4 regions of the Mycobacterium shigaense genome follow, and region 2 is predicted to be linked to each of the others. Evidence: predicted binding sites of a transcription regulator. Region 2 holds the regulator's gene; each other region holds the start of a gene.

Region 1 (3,997 bases), 2.4 Mb from region 2:
GCGATTGGCCGTTTCCCGATGCGGTCCGCTCGCTGTGGCATTACAGCGCCAAGGCACTGGAATTCCATGCGGGACTGACCAATGCGGCCGGCAACTACCACCCGTGGGAATCCAAACCGTGGAGCTGGCCGATGTCGTTGCGGCCGGTGCTCTACGCCATCGACCAGCAGAACGTCGGCGGGTGCGGCGCGCAATCGTGCGTCAAGGCCGAGATGCTGGTCGGCACGCCGGCCATGTGGTGGCTGGCCGTGCCGGTCCTGCTCTACGCCCTGTGGCGGTCGGTCGTTCGGCGGGACTGGCGCTACGCCGTTGCCCTGGTCGGTTACTGCGCCGGGTGGCTGCCCTGGTTCGCCGACATCGACCGGCAGATGTACTTCTTCTACGCGGCGACGATGGCGCCATTCCTGGTGATGGCCATCGCGCTGATCTGTGGCGACATCCTCTATCGCCAAGTAGGCACCCAGAGCCGGGAACGCCGGACGCTGGGACTCATCGTGGTGAGCTGTTACGCCGCCTTGGTGGTGACGAACTTCGCGTGGCTGTTCCCGGTGCTCACCGGCCTGCCCATCTCGCAGCAGACGTGGAACATGGAGATCTGGCTGCCCAGCTGGCGCTAGTTTCTTTGCGCGAGAGTGCAACCAGCGACGGCCTTACTCGGGAAACGTGTTGCCAGTTGCACTTTCGCGGCGCTTTACAGCGCGTCGCGGGCGACCGGGCAGGACATGCACCGGGGCCCGCCGCGGCCGGTGCCCAACTCCGAGCCGGCGATCGTCAGCACCTCGATGCCCGCCTCCTGCAGGCGCGTGTTGGTCTGCGCGTTGCGTTCGTAGGCGACGACGACGCCGGGCGCCAGCGCCAGCGTGTTGTTGCCGTCGTCCCACTGTTCACGTTCGGCGATGACGGGATCCAATCCGGTGTCGATGTGGCGCAGCTTGTCGATCCCCGTTGCCTTGGCGGCGGCTTCCAAAAACGGCGTTTCTTCGCCGATGGACACGCCGTCGGGCGAGCGCTGGATGGTGAAGGCCGTGAGCTTTTCGACGATGTTGGCGTACATCACCACCGTGTCGGTGTCCACCATCGTGCACACCGTGTCCAGGTGCATCTGCGCGCGGCGCTGGGCGATCGGGACGGCCAGCACGGTATGCGCCAGATCGTCGTCGAACAGGCTGCGCGCCAACGCTTCCGCCCCGGCCGGGGTGGTCCGTTCGCCGACGCCTACCGCGACCACACCCGGGGCGAGCAGCAGCACGTCGCCGCCCTCGACGGGGGCGGTGCGCGATTCGTAGGCGCGGCGCACCCCGGTGAACCGCGGGTGGTGCGCGTAGATCAGGTCGGTCAGCGACGCCTCGCGCATGCGCGCCCGCAGCGCCAGCGACGGGATCACCACCCGCGGCCCGATCCAGATCGACGAGTCGCGGGTGAACACAAGATTCGGCAGCGGGTCGATGACGAAGTCCCCGCCGTGGTGCATCCGCAGCACCAGCGACACCGCGGTCCGGGTGTCGGCGGGCAGCTCGTTGAACGTCATGCCGGCCATCAGGATGTGGGCCAGCTTCGCGGGGTCCAGGCCGCGCAAGTAGGCGGACAGCTCCTGGGCCAGCGGCACGCCGAGCCGGCGGGCGTCGACGGCCGCGGCGACCCCCTGCATCCGGGCGGCTCCGCTGTGCTGCAGCGCCTCGGTCAGCAGGTCGGACAGCAGCAGCACTTCCACCCCGCGCGAGCGCAGCAGCTCGGCGAACTGGTCGTGCTCCTCCTGCGCGCGCGCGACCCACGGCAGCCCGTCGAAGAGCAGCTGGTCGTTGTTGCGCGGATTGAGTCGCCGCAGTTCGGCACCGGGCCGGTGCAGGATCGCGACCCGAAGCGCTCCTACCTCGGAATTGGTGCTCAGCTCGATACCACCCACGCCTAAACGGTAGCCGCGCCGACGGTGAGCGTCGCGTCGCGGCCGAGGCGCGCTGGTCGCCCGGCGAGTCCCGATTCTTCGAACGAATGTGCGATAGACTGCGCGGCGTGGGGACCCGGATATCAGGGGTACAGGGCTCGCTGTTCGAACACACCGAGCGCAGGCAGCTCGGCGACGGCGCATTCATCGAGATCCGCGCCGGCTGGCTGGCCGGCGATCCGACGATCGAGGACGACCTGCTCGAGGCGCTGCTGACGACCGTGCCGTGGCGCAACGAACGCCGCCAGATGTATGACCGGGTGGTCGACGTGCCGCGGTTGGTGAGCTTCCACGACCTCGCGGTCGAAGACCCGCCGCACCCCGCGCTGGGCCGGCTGCGGCGGCGGCTCAACGACATCTATGCCGGCGAGCTCGGCGAGCCCTTCACCACCGTCGGGTTGTGCTGCTACCGCGACGGCTCCGACAGCGTGGCCTGGCACGGCGACACCATCGGCCGCAGCAGTGCGGAGGACACCATGGTGGCGATCGTCAGCCTGGGCGCCACCCGCACCTTCGCGATGCGCCGGCGCGACCCGAATCGCCGGGGTCCGTCGTTGCGCCTGCCGCAGGCGCACGGCGATCTGCTCGTGATGGGCGGGTCGTGCCAGCGCACCTGGGAGCACGCGGTCCCCAAGACGGCGTTTCGCAGGGGCCCGCGCGTGAGCATTCAGTTCCGGCCGCGCGACGTGCGCTAGCCGCGGATCGCGGCGACCGCCTTGACGAGCAGGTCGCGGGCACGGTCGGTGTCGACCTTGGCGGGCGGTTGGTTGGGCACGACGAGCGGGTTGGCGATGACGATCACCTGATAGTCGCCGAATTGTGCCGAATAGTCGTACAGCTGACCGGTGAGCGGGCCGCCCGCGGCCGCCGTCTGCAACACGCGGTGTACGCCCAGCGTCTGTGCGCCGTCCACGTGCGGCGCGTCTACCACCTCGAAGCCGCCCCGTATCCCCGCCCCGGAGAACCGCACCTTCGTGCAGTCCTTCCCCGGGTCGTTGACCGGCAGCGGCTTGGAGGTCTCCAGCGCGATCACGACATAGCGGACACCGTTGCCCTCCGCGGACACCGCCGTCATGTTGCCCTGCAAGTCCGGCGGCATGTCCGGCCCCGCCGCCACCTTCGCGCAGTTGGGCGGATCGAAGGCCAGCCCGTCGGGCAGCTTGCGGGAGGCCAGCAGCTTGGGATCGATCGCCCGTTCGCTGATGTCGGCGACCTTGTAGTCGGGCCCGAAGCTGGATTTCACTGCGACGATCTTGGTGATGTCGGCGTTGGTCGAGGCGGTCTGGGTGCCCGACGAACAGCCGGCGAGTATGCCCGCCGACGCGACAGCGAGCGCCACCTTCAACACCGGGGCTAATCTACCCAACCCGGACGGTTCAGCCGCGCAACGTGGACACCGTTTTGACGAGCAGATCGGCCGCGAATTGCGGGGGCAGGGCCGGCTGCGCGGAGCCGGGGTCGGTGGTCAGCGTGGTAAATGCGTAATAGTTGCCCAGGTATGCCACGAAAGTATAGGTGCGCGAATCAATTTCGGTTCCGGACTCGACCGAGGATTTCACGTCGGTGACCATGCCGACGGTGTCGGCGCCGTCGACGTGCGGGGGGTCGGTGAGGTGCACGGTAATCGTGGTGCGCTCGGCCGTCGTGCTCCACTGGCCGCACGCGGCGACGATGTTGCGGTCGAGGTCGACGGGCCCGGACAACGAGACGACGATCGCGTCGATGACGCCGCCCGAACCCGAGCCGGACACGCCCTGTGCGGATTGGTCACGATCGTTGCCCGGGTCGGCGAGCGCGGCGCACTGCTGCGGTGTGACCGATGCATCGGCGTCGCGGCTCCAGATCATCCGGGGCGACGCCCCGTTCGGGACGCCGGTCGTGATTTCGTAGTCGGGCGGCATGTCGCGCACGACTCGCTTGATGTTGGCGGGGTTGACGACGGTGGCATGCACCGACGTCGTCGGCCGCGGCGGCACGTGCGCCGGCGCGTGACCGCACGCGGTGGCCAACACCGCCAGCAGTGCGCCAATCCAGCACGGGCGCCTGCGGAGTCGT
Region 2 (3,997 bases):
ACGGTCTTGCGCGTGTTCACCGATGCCGACGGAAGGCACGGCAACCCGCTCGGGGTCGTCGATGCCGCGCAGGTCGAGCCCGCCGGGCGACAACGCCTGGCGACCGAGTTGGGTTACAGCGAAACGATATTCGTTGAGCTCCCCGATGCCGGCTCGACCACCGCGGTCGCCGCCATTCACACGCCGAGTACCGAGCTTCCCTTCGCCGGGCACCCGGCCGTCGGCGCATCGTGGTGGCTGCGCGACATCGGTGCGCCGATCGACACGCTTCGGGTAAGGGCCGGGATCGTCCAGGTGCACTACGCCGGTGATCTGGTGGGCGTCAGCGCCGACGCGCAATGGGCCCCCGACTTCACCCTCCACGAATTCGATTCCGCCGAGCGGCTTTTGGCGGCCGATCCGGCCGAGTTCGCGGACGATACCGCCCATTACCTGTGGGCCTGGGTCGACGAATCGGCCGGGTGGCTGCGTTCGCGGATGTTCGCCGCAAGCCTGGGCGTGCCGGAGGACGAGGCGACGGGCTCGGCGGCGTTACGGATCACCGATCACCTCGGCCGCGACCTGAGGATCACGCAGGGCAAGGGGTCGATACTCGAGACCACCTACAGCCCCGACGGCTGGTTACGCGTGGCCGGCCGCGTCGTCAACGACGGTGCGCGACGGCTGAATTGATCGCGTCAGGGCTTGCGGCGCAATACCGCGGCGAGATGCTCCTGCAGGGGTTGCCCGACCGCGCCCATCTGCAGCAGGTAGGACAGCTCGTCGCCGACGACGCGAAGCGAACGGGTCAACGCGGTCACCTCTTTGGCCGTCGGCGCCAACCCGATGACCGTTGTGGCCAACTCGATTTCGATGACATCGCCGGTCACCGAGTAGGTGCCCACGTCGATTTCGGAGATGCCGTTCGGGTGCGCGAGAACGAGCTCGGCGTTCCCCGGTCGCGGCACCCGCAGATACCCCGTCTCGGCATGTAGCGGTCGGCCGTCCGAAGCCGCCCTGGTTTTTTGCGAGTAGACCAAAAACGGCTTGCCGACATGGGAGAAGACGACTTCCTCGTCGTAGTCGAAGGTCTCGATCGTCGGGTACTTTCCGGTGCCCCGACCCGCCCACGTGCCCAGCAGCGGCGCCAGCGCCTCGAGATCGGGATGCAGCGCCGCGGGCATGAATACAGCCTAGCCCCGCGCACCGGGTCAGCCCGGGGCCGGTACCTCGCGGTGCTTGCGTAGCGCCTCGATCTCGCGCTCGAAATCCTCGGCCGAGGTGAAGGATCGGTATACCGACGCAAAACGCAGATAAGCGACCTCGTCGAGGTCACGCAACGGGCCCAGGATCGCCAGGCCCACCTCGTGGCTGGGGACTTCCGGCGACCCGGCCGCACGCACGGTGTCTTCCACCTGCTGGGCCAGCAGGCTCAGCGCGTCCTCGTCGACCTGACGGCCCTGGCAGGCGCGGCGGACGCCCTTCATCACCTTCTCGCGGCTGAACGGCTCGGTGACACCGCTGCGTTTGACGACGGCCAGGACGGCGGTCTCGACCGTGGTGAAGCGTCGCCTACACTCGGGGCAGGACCGGCGGCGCCGAATCGCTTGGCCTTCATCGGTTTCGCGCGAGTCGATCACCCGGGAATCGGGATGACGGCAGAACGGACAGTGCATGACTGCTCCTTTGCCGTGCTGACACCTCGCGGAACACCACGAGCGTACCTGTGCGGTCCCCCGGCAGGCCAACACGGCCACGACGTGGCTGCACCGGCCGCCCCGGGGCCCGAAGCGCCTTGGCGTAGAGCGGTTTTCGCGCGCCGTCGCGGCTTCGTCAGCCGACCGGGGCGATCAGCGTCTGGCCCGCCGACAACGCCGGCGAGTTCAAGTCGTTGAGTTCGCGGATGCGCTGGGCGACCTGGCGAGCCGGTGCGTCAGGCGCCACCCGGTGCGCCACGTCCTGCAAGGACTCGCCCGGCTCGACCCGCACGACAGCGAGCCTGTCCGGCACGGCGGCGGTGGCAGAGTTCCCGGAGACGCCGTTGGCCATCTCGCCAAGGTTGGCGATCAGGCCCAGCCAGACGGTGATGACTCCGGCCAGCAAGGCCAGCCCGAGCGTGGTCATCAGCGAGGCCGGACGACCGCGACGGTGCGGTGCCGTCGACCTGGCGACGCCGGTGCCGTGGTAGCGCATCCGCAGGTCAGCCGGGCGCGCCGCAACCGGCCGGCGGGCCCGCACGACGCGCTCGCGGTCGTAACGGGTCCCTTGAGCGAGGGTGTTGCTCGGACGCCGGACATCGCTGGTACGCGACGAGACGGTGTGGATGAGTGTCATGTGCGTTCCTCCGGTCGGTAGTACTCGCTCGTGTGTTCGACTGTATCGCTCGTGTGTTCGATATCCGAACATTTGAGCGAAGCGTGTCGCACACGCCAAACGCTAGACCGCACCACCGACAAAACTGGCGGGAATGTCAGGGCCGTCATGCGGCGCGGATACCCGATCCGAAAAAAAGTTACACACGTGTGATTCGCCCGTCATAGGGTCTTTAGGCCCCGCTGTGCTGCGACGACACGCTAGTCGAACACATGTTTGATTCTACGGTGCTGCCCCGCTACATTCAGTGCCATGAGCGACAGCAACGACACCTCGGCCGGCCCCGACGGCCGGCTGCACTCCGTGGATCCATCGCTTACCGAGCGGCAACGCACCATCCTCAACGTCATCCGCGAGTCGGTGACAACCCGCGGCTACCCGCCCAGCATCCGGGAGATCGGCGATGCCGTCGGCCTGACGTCCACTTCCTCGGTGGCACACCAGCTGCGCACCCTGGAACGCAAGGGCTATCTGCGCCGCGACCCGAACCGTCCCCGCGCCGTCGATGTTCGCGGCGCCGACGACACCGGGGCGGCACCCGTGACCGAGGTCGCGGGGTCCGACGCCCTACCCGAACCCACCTTCGTTCCCGTGCTCGGGCGCATCGCGGCCGGCGGACCGATCCTCGCCGAAGAGGCCGTCGAGGACGTCTTCCCGCTGCCGCGTGAATTGGTCGGCGAGGGCACGCTGTTCCTGCTTAAGGTGGTCGGCGACTCGATGGTCGAGGCCGCGATCTGCGACGGCGACTGGGTGGTCGTGCGGCAGCAGAATGTCGCCGACAACGGCGACATCGTCGCGGCCATGCTCGACGGTGAGGCGACCGTCAAAACCTTCAAACGCGCCGGAGGTCAGGTGTGGCTGATGCCGCACAACCCGGCGTTCGACCCCATTCCCGGAAATGACGCGACCGTGCTGGGCAAGGTCGTCACCGTGATTCGCAAGGTGTAGCCGCCCGACGCTCGGTGGCCGTCAGTCGGCCCTGACGAAGCCGTTCGCGACGGCGGCTTCCTCGCTGGACAGCCAGATCTCGGCCAGCGTGTCGTGGTACAACTCGCTGTCGGGGGTGTAGTACAGCCCGAAGCGGGGGCTGGCCTTGATGGGATAGCCGTCGGGCATCTGATACGGATCGTCCATGGGCAGGTGGATCGTCGGGCGCCCGGCCGGCGTTAGCGCCACAAAGCCGCCGGTCGGAACGAAATCCAGATCGTCCTCATCGACGTCCGCGGCCGCGTGCCGCCCGGATCTCGGTGCGGCAGGCGCGGCGGCCACGCCGGCGGCGGCACCCGCGGCCGCGACATCCGGCGGAGTATGCGGCACGGCCAGGTCAGGGAAGTCGGCGTCAGTGTCGGCGGTGACGGCCTGGGCCGGCTCCGCGCCGGGTCCCGCGAACTCCTCGTAGCCGTCGTCGGGACCGAAGGCCCCGGCGTACACGGCCTCGGAGGCGTCGTCGGGGTAGCCGCCCTCCGCGTAGGAGTCGTCCGGATAAGCGTCGTCCGGATAAGCGTCGTCCGGATAAGCGTCGTCCGGATAAGCGTCGTCCGGGCCGGCATCGGCGTAGCCGGCGGCCGCGAGCTCCGCCGCCGAGACGACGGGGATGGAATCGGTGTCGACCGCGTCGGGATCGTGCTGCTCGGCACGTTCCTCG
Region 3 (3,997 bases), 1.3 Mb from region 2:
GGGCATCTCGACGTGGTCCCGGCCGAACCGGCCGAATGGAGCGTCCACCCGTTTTCCGGCGCGGTCGAAGACGGCTACGTCTGGGGCCGCGGCGCGGTCGACATGAAGGACATGGTCGGGATGATGATCGTGGTTGCCCGCCGGCTTAAGCAGGCGGGCAGCGTGCCGCCGCGCGATCTGGTGTTCGCGTTCCTGGCCGACGAGGAGCACGGCGGCCGCTACGGCGCCCACTGGCTGGTTGACAATCGGCCGGACCTGTTCGAGGGAGTGACCGAGGCGATCGGAGAGGTGGGTGGTTTTTCGCTGACGGTGCCGCGGGCTGACGGCGGCGAACGCCGCCTCTATTTGATCGAGACCGCCGAGAAGGGTCTGTCGTGGATGCGGTTGAGCGCGCGGGGGATCGCCGGACATGGCTCGATGGCGCACGATCAGAACGCCGTCACCGCCGTCGCCGAGGCGGTCGCCCGGCTGGGCCGGCACAAGTTTCCGCTGGTGCTGACCGACACCGTGGTGCAGTTCCTTGCCGCCCTCGCCGAGGAGACGGGCCTGTCCTTCGATCCCGAGTCGGCCGACCTGGAGGGCACGATCGAAAAGCTCGGGCCCATGGCCCGCATGCTCAAGGCGGTGCTGCACGACACCGCCAACCCGACGATGCTCAAGGCCGGCTATAAGGCCAACGTCATCCCCGCGACGGCCGAGGCGGTGGTCGACTGCCGCATCCTGCCGGGCCGCAAGGCGGCCTTCGAGGCCGAGGTCGACGAACTGATCGGGCCGGACGTTTCCCGGGAGTGGATCCGCGATCTCGACTCGTATGAGACCGGCTTCGACGGCGACCTGGTCGAGGCGATGAACGACGCGGTGCTGGCCCTGGACCCCGACGCGCGGACCGTCCCCTACATGCTCTCGGGCGGGACCGACGCAAAAGCGTTCGCGCGCTTGGGTATTCGCTGCTTCGGCTTCAGCCCGCTGCGTCTGCCGCCGGACCTGGATTTCTCTTCGTTGTTCCATGGCGTCGACGAGCGGGTACCCATCGACGCGTTGCGGTTCGGCACCGAGGTGCTGGCCCACTTCCTGACGCATTGCTAGTGAAGAATTGGCTTCGCCTACCCGAAAGGATCGTTCATGAGTGTGCCGTCCGACCCATATGACGCGCTGCCCAAGCTGCCGACGTTCGGCTTGACCTCGGAATCGTTCGCCGATGGCCAGTCGTTGCCCACTGCGCAGGTGAGCGGCATCATGGGTGCCGGTGGCGAAGATGTCAGTCCGCAGATGAGCTGGTCTGGTTTCCCCCAGGAGACCCGCAGCTTCGCGGTCACCGTCTACGACCCCGATGCCCCGACGCTGTCCGGCTTCTGGCACTGGGCGGTGGCCAACCTGCCGGCCGACGTCACCGAACTGCCGGCAGACGCCGGCAGTGGAAACGAATTACCTGGTGGCGCACTGACGTTGGTGAACGACGCCGGCGTGCGTCGCTACATCGGCGCCGCGCCGCCCGCCGGCCACGGCCCGCATCGCTACTACGTCGCCGTGCACGCGGTGGACGTGGACAAACTGGATCTTCCCGAGGATGCCAGCCCGGCCTTCCTCGGGTTCAACCTGTTCCAGCACGCGATCGCGCGAGCCTACATCCACGGCGTCTACGAGCAGAAGTAGGTGGCGCCTCGCGCGTGCGTGCTGGTGCTGCCGGGCGGCAAGGTGCGCAGCGACGAGCGTTATCACTGGTGGCATCCGCCTAACCTGCGAATGATGTTGGTGGCCGGCGCGTTGCGGCGCCGGCTCGGCCGCCACGTCGAGGTGCGACGGGTTTAGTACCTCCTGCGCGGGTGGAACAGCCCGCGTTACGACGCGGTGGTCGACGCCACCGTGGCCCTTGACGCTGTCCGTCATCGGTTCGAGCTGAAAAGCATTGTGCTGGTTGGGCATTCGATGGGCGGCCGGGTAGCTGCCCGATTGGCCGCCGGTGGGCAGATCGGCGCGGTGGTCGCGCTGGCGCCGTATTGGCCGCGCGACGACGGTGACCTGATTCCGGCGTCTACCCGGCTGCTGGTCGTGCACGGCACCGCCGATGCCCGAACCGACCCGGAGAGCTCGCGCATCCAGACGCTGCGGGCCCAGCAGCGGGGCATCGATGCGCAATGGGTGGGCATCGACGGGGTGGGCCATTCCATGCTGGGCCGGCGTCATGAGTGGCACCGCCACACCACGAACTTCGTCGCCGAACATCTCGGCGCGCGCTGAAAACGTGTCGGTGGGCGCCGTTAGCATTCGAACATACATATGTTCGATTAAGGCTCGGCGACTGGAATCCCTGCTGGACGTGTTCGAGATCGCTCAAGACCGTTTGCTCTCCCTATCGTTGGATGGGCTGACGGTTCCGGAGCTGCTCGCGCTGTTGGAGCGTTACGCGTTGCTTAGGAGTCGCCTGGATGCGCTTAGGTATGAGCTGGCCAGCCCTTTCGAGGCCCCCGGTCGAGGGTGACGGCCATGACGGTGATCAGCCGCGACGACATCCAGGGCGATTGCGACGCGTTGCGCGCCGTGGTGTCTCGATTCCTCGGGCATTCGTATGACGCGCTGACCAACCCCGAGCGGCTGCGCTTGCTGGAGGTCCTCGAACAGGAGATGCGCCGGCTGCAAGCGCCCCGCCATCAACTGATCAATCAGGTTGCCGCGGAGTCGGATTCGACCGAACTGGGTGGCAAGCTGGCCTGGGCGCTGGCAGATCGGCTGCATATCTCGCGCGCCGAAGCCGGCCGCCGAGTCGCCGAGGCGGCCGATCTCGGCCCGCGACGTGCAATGACCGGCGAGTCCCTGGCGCCGGGGTTGCCCGCGACCGCGGCGGCCCAGCGCGACGGGTCGATCGGGGCCGAGCACGCCGGCGTGATTCGGCGGTTTTTCCACCAGCTGCCCGAGTGCGTCGACATCGGGACCCGGGAGCAGGCCCAGAAGCATCTCGCCGCCCATGCCAGCCAGTTTCGCCCGGATCAGCTCGCCAAGCTGGCGGACCATCTGATGACTTGCCTCAATCCGGACGGCAATTACACCGACGAGGACAGGGCGCGGGCGCGCGGGCTGGTGCTGGGCAACCAGCAGGCCGACGGCATGTCGCGGCTGAGCGGATCGTTGATGCCCGAGGCGCGCGCCGGCTGGGAGGCCGTGCTCGCCAAGCTGACCGCGCCCGGGATGGCCAATCCCGACGACGACGCGCCGGTCGTGGACGGCTCTCCCTCGGAGGAAGCGGTGCAGCGCGACACCCGGTCTGCGAGCCAGCGCAATCATGACGGCCGCAACGCGGCCCTTCGTGCCGTCCTGGCCAGCGGCGAGCTGGGCCGACACAACGGGCTGCCGGCGAGCATTGTCGTCACCACGACGCTTGCGGATCTCGAAGCGGCCGCGGGCAAGGGCTTGACCGGCGAAGGCACCATCCTGTCCATGGGCGACGTGATCCGCCTGGCCCGCCAAGCCCATCACTACTTGGCGATCTTCGACAAGGGCAAGGCCCCGGCCCTCTGCCACACCAAGCGCCTGGCCTCACCGGGGCAGCGAATTATCTTGTACGCCAAGGACCGCGGCTGTTCGCATCCGGGCTGCGACCTATCCGGCTACTACTGCGAAGCCCATCACGCCACCAGCTATGCGACGTGCCGCACGACCGACGTCGACGACCTGACCTTCGCGTGCGGCGGCCATCACCCGCTCGCCGAAAAGGGCTGGATCACCCGCAAAAACGCCCACGGTGACACCGAGTGGATCCCACCGCCGCACCTGGACCGCGGCCAACCACGCACCAACAGCTTCCACCACCCGGAGGAACTACTGCGCGAGGACGACGGCCAAAACGGCGAAGACTGCGAGGAAGGAGCGGCCTGAGCTAGCGCGACGGGGTGTCGGGTTTGTCCGCGGCCGACCCCACAGCTTCGCGCAGCGAGGCGAACCCGCCCTCGCGCAGGCGCAGCGCGATGCCGTCGTGAATGTGCTTGGGCCACCAGCCCCCTCC
Region 4 (3,997 bases), 660 kb from region 2:
GCGACCGGAGCGTTGCTCCGGCGGCGCCAGCAGTCCGCTGGTTGGCACGGTGGCGTGCGGCCCGGTGTGGTGGACGTGCGGATCAGCAAATCCGTTCACCGGCACGAACGGGGCGGCGCCCGCCGCCGGGCTGCCCTCGCGGACGGCATCGGCCAGGGCGACCAGGTCGTCCTCGTCGGGGTTGGCGGGCTCGGCGTTCAGGGGCCCGGCGTGGCGGACCAGCTCCCACCCGCGAGGTGCGGTGATCCGGCCGGCGTGGTTGACGCACAGGTCCCACGAGTGGGGTTCACGCGCGGTGGCGAGTGGACCTACGACTGCCGTCGAGTCCGAGTAGACGAACGTCAAGGTCGCTACGGCGTAATGCGGACACCCGGGCCGGCAGCAGCGACGGGGAACGTTCACGTCGCAAAGGCTATCGTGCGGAAACGCTGCCGAAGCGCCGGACACGCGCAACCGGCGGGCGCGCAGTTCCGAACCGTTACCAACGGCGGACAAGCCGTTACCATCGGCGCGTGGGCGATTCGCGCGGCCGGTCGGCGGCGCACCGTGCGGTGCGGCGCGGCCGTGACATGCGCGGGCCGTTGCTGCCGCCGACGGTGCCGGGGTGGCGCAGCCGCGCCGAGCGCTTCGACATGGCCGTGCTGGAGGCCTACGAACCCATCGAGCGAAGGTTGCAGGATCGCGTGGCCGAACTCGATGTGGCGGTCGACGAGATCCCGCGCATCTCGGCCAAGGACCCCGACAGCGTGCAGTGGCCGCCGGAGGTCGTCGCCGACGGCCCGATCGCGCTCGCCCGGCTGATCCCGGCCGGCGTCGACATCCGCGGCAACGCCACTCGAGCCCGAATTGTGTTGTTCCGCAAACCCATCGAACGACGGGCCAAGGACACGCTCGAACTCGGCGAGTTGCTGCACGAGATCCTGGTGGCTCAGGTGGCCATCTACCTTGATGTCGAACCCTCGCTCATCGATCCGACGATCGACGACGAATAGCCCGGGCGGGCTCGGAAGATCAGATGATGCCGCGTTTGAGGCGGCGACGCTCCCGTTCGGACAGACCGCCCCAGATGCCGAAGCGCTCGTCGTGCGCCAGGGCGTAGTCGAGGCACTCATGACGCACCTCGCACCCGAGGCAGATCTTCTTCGCCTCTCGGGTGGAGCCGCCCTTCTCCGGAAAGAAGGCTTCGGGATCCGTCTGCGCGCACAGCGCACGGTCCTGCCATTGGTCGGGGGTGGCCGGTGGCAACGGCTCGGGTTCGAATGCGACTGGCGCATCCGGAACCACGGTCAGGTGCGGCCGGACGATTGGCGTCGCTGCTGAGCCAATCGCGGTGTGCGGTGTGCTAGTCATAATGCCCCGAAGGTGCTCATAAGACATGCGCGTCCGCCTCCTCAGCTTCATTTTGAGAGAGTGAAAGTTGCCCACTGTTCTGATGTAACAGACAATTCGAACAAGTGATCGAATCTCGGTCTGCGACACCGGAACCGGCCGGCTAACCGGGAAATGACACTGATGTGATTAGACACGGGTTGATCAGCCGGGTCAAGCGTTTCGCCGCAATTCCATATCATCTCGTGACCAAATTTCGGCGTTTCTGTTGCAAGAGGCTTTCGGCGTGTCGATCACAGGCTCGCAACACTCCTTATGTCGTCGTCAAAAAGGGCCTCACAGTGGCACTGTCGGCGGCCGGTACTGTCGTGCTTCGTGAGGCTCACGTGAAGGTCACCGTTCTCGTCGGGGGGGTCGGCGGCGCTCGTTTCCTGCTCGGGGTCCAACAACTGCTGGGCCTAGGGCAATTCGGCGCAGCGGGATCCGATACGACCAGTCATGAGCTGACTGCGGTCGTCAACATTGGCGACGATGCCTGGATCCACGGAGTGCGCGTGTGTCCTGATATGGACACCTGTATGTATACCTTAGGTGGAGGCGTGGACCCCGAGCGAGGGTGGGGTCACCGCGACGAAACCTGGCACGCCAAAGAGGAATTGGCGCGCTACGGCGTACAACCAGACTGGTTTTTATTGGGCGACCGCGACCTGGGCACCCACCTAGTGCGCACCCAGATGCTGCAGGCGGGCTACCCGCTATCACAGATCACCACGGCGCTGTGCGACCGGTGGCAACCCGGCGCGCGGTTGGTGCCGGCCAGCGACGACCGCTGCGAGACCCATGTGGTGATCACCGATCCGGCAGACGACAGCCGCCGGGCGATCCATTTCCAGGAATGGTGGGTGCGTTACCGGGCCAAGGTGCCGACGCACAGCTTCGCGTTCGTCGGCGCCGAAAAGGCCAGCGCCGCAACCGAAGCGCTGACGGCCATCGCCGAGGCCGACGTCATCTTGCTGGCACCGTCGAATCCGGTCGTCAGCGTCGGGGCCATCCTGGCCGTGCCCGGTATCCGCGGGGCGCTGCGCTCGGCCGCCGCGCCGGTGGTCGGCTACTCACCGATCATCGGCGGAAAGCCGTTGCGCGGCATGGCCGATGAATGCCTCAAGGTCGTCGGCGTCGAGTCCACCGCGGAGGCGGTCGGCCGTCACTTCGGCGCGCGGCGGGGCACCGGGGTCTTGGATGCCTGGCTGGTGGCCGAGGGCGATCACGCCGACATCGAGGGCGTCGCCGTGCGCTCCATACCGCTGCTGATGACCGACCCCACCGCGACGGCCGAGATGGTGCGCGCCGGACTGGACCTGGCGGGCGTCGCCCCATGATCGAGCACGGCGCGGCCGCGGCCGTCGAAATCCTCCCCGTCGCGGGGCTTCCCGAGTTCCGCCCCGGCGACGATCTGGGCGCCGCTCTCGCGGGCGCCGCGCCGTGGCTGCGCGACGGCGACGTCGTGGTGGTCACCAGCAAGGTGGTGTCCAAGTGCGAGGGCCGGCTGGTGGCGGCGCCCGAGGACCCCGAGGAGCGCGACGAACTGCGCCGCACGCTGGTCGACCAGGAGGCGGTGCGGGTGCTGGCCCGCAAGGGCCGGACCCTGATCACCGAGAACCGGATCGGGCTGGTGCAAGCCGCCGCCGGCATCGACGGCTCCAACGTCAGCCGCGCCGAACTGGCGTTGCTGCCCGTCGATCCCGACGGCAGCGCGGCGGCGCTGCGCGGCGCGCTGCGGGAGCGGCTGGGCGTCGACGTCGCCGTCGTCATCACCGACACCATGGGCCGGGCCTGGCGCAACGGCCAGATCGACGTCGCGATTGGCGCGGCCGGTCTGGCTGTGTTGCACGGTTATTCGGGCGCGGTCGACGAGCACGGCAACGAGTTAGTGGTCACCGAGATCGCGGTGGCCGACGAGGTCGCGGCCGCGGCCGACCTGGTCAAGGGCAAGCTGACCGCGCTGCCGGTGGCCGTGGTGCGCGGGCTGGCCGTCAGCGACGACGGCACGACGGCCCGGGACCTGCTGCGCGCCGGCGCGGAGGATCTGTTCTGGCTGGGCACCGCGGAGGCCATCGAGCTGGGCCGCCAGCAAGCCCAGTTGCTGCGCCGCTCGGTGCGCCGGTTCTCGGACGAGCCCGTTGCGCCGGAGCTGATCGAGGCGGCCGTCGCCGAGGCGCTGACCGCGCCCGCCCCCCACCACACCCGGCCGGTGCGGTTCATGTGGCTGCGGACGGCGTCGACCCGGACCCGGCTGCTGGACCGCATGAAGGACAAGTGGCGTGCCGATCTGGCCGGCGACGGCAAGCCCGCCGAGGCCGTGGCGCGCCGCGTCGGGCGCGGCCAGATTCTCTACGACGCCCCCGAGGTCGTCATCCCGATGCTGGTGCTCGACGGCGCCCACAGCTATCCTGACGCCGCGCGCACCGACGCCGAACACACCATGTTCACCGTCGCCGTCGGCGCCGCCGTGCAGGCGCTGCTGGTGGCGCTGGCCGTGCGCGGGGTGGGCAGCTGCTGGATCGGCTCGACGATCTTCGCGGCCGACCTGGTTCGCGCCGAGCTGGAGCTGCCGGCGGACTGGGAGCCGTTGGGTGCCATCGCGATCGGCTACGCCGCCGAAGACCCC

The links. The regulator LexA, encoded in region 2, represses DNA repair genes until DNA is damaged. The targets are predictions, from matches to a motif close to CGAACANNTGTTCG.
Region 1: a site for LexA is predicted at 1,983-1,996, ahead of MSG_RS20100 (alpha-ketoglutarate-dependent dioxygenase AlkB). Genes of this name have one in related genera too.
Region 3: a site for LexA is predicted at 2,271-2,284, ahead of MSG_RS14950 (HNH endonuclease signature motif containing protein). Genes of this name have one in related genera too.
Region 4: a site for LexA is predicted at 1,448-1,461, ahead of cofD (2-phospho-L-lactate transferase). Genes of this name have one in related genera too.

The regions. Positions count from the first base shown of each region.
Region 1 covers NZ_AP018164.1:4,324,386-4,328,382, forward strand. The annotation lists gene MSG_RS20090 (dolichyl-phosphate-mannose--protein mannosyltransferase) at 1-617, shown strand, start outside; gene arcA (arginine deiminase) at 692-1,903, opposite strand; gene MSG_RS20100 (alpha-ketoglutarate-dependent dioxygenase AlkB) at 2,011-2,637, shown strand; gene MSG_RS20105 (DUF5642 family protein) at 2,634-3,290, opposite strand; gene MSG_RS20110 (DUF5642 family protein) at 3,319-3,997, opposite strand, start outside.
Region 2 covers NZ_AP018164.1:1,902,464-1,906,460, reverse strand. The annotation lists gene MSG_RS08965 (PhzF family phenazine biosynthesis protein) at 1-672, shown strand, start outside; gene MSG_RS08960 (peroxynitrite isomerase) at 678-1,163, opposite strand; gene nrdR (transcriptional regulator NrdR) at 1,191-1,655, opposite strand; gene MSG_RS08950 (LysM peptidoglycan-binding domain-containing protein) at 1,813-2,313, opposite strand; gene lexA (transcriptional repressor LexA) at 2,605-3,300, shown strand; gene MSG_RS08940 (LGFP repeat-containing protein) at 3,322-3,997, opposite strand, start outside.
Region 3 covers NZ_AP018164.1:3,187,606-3,191,602, reverse strand. The annotation lists gene MSG_RS14965 (M20/M25/M40 family metallo-hydrolase) at 1-1,086, shown strand, start outside; gene MSG_RS14960 (YbhB/YbcL family Raf kinase inhibitor-like protein) at 1,123-1,653, shown strand; gene MSG_RS25205 (hypothetical protein) at 1,654-1,809, shown strand; gene MSG_RS14955 (alpha/beta hydrolase family protein) at 1,816-2,238, shown strand; gene MSG_RS14950 (HNH endonuclease signature motif containing protein) at 2,485-3,870, shown strand; gene MSG_RS14945 (quinone-dependent dihydroorotate dehydrogenase) at 3,872-3,997, opposite strand, start outside.
Region 4 covers NZ_AP018164.1:1,240,822-1,244,818, reverse strand. The annotation lists gene MSG_RS05845 (DUF3499 domain-containing protein) at 1-402, opposite strand, end outside; gene MSG_RS05840 (metallopeptidase family protein) at 570-992, shown strand; gene MSG_RS05835 (WhiB family transcriptional regulator) at 1,012-1,350, opposite strand; gene cofD (2-phospho-L-lactate transferase) at 1,716-2,708, shown strand; gene MSG_RS05825 (coenzyme F420-0:L-glutamate ligase) at 2,705-3,997, shown strand, end outside.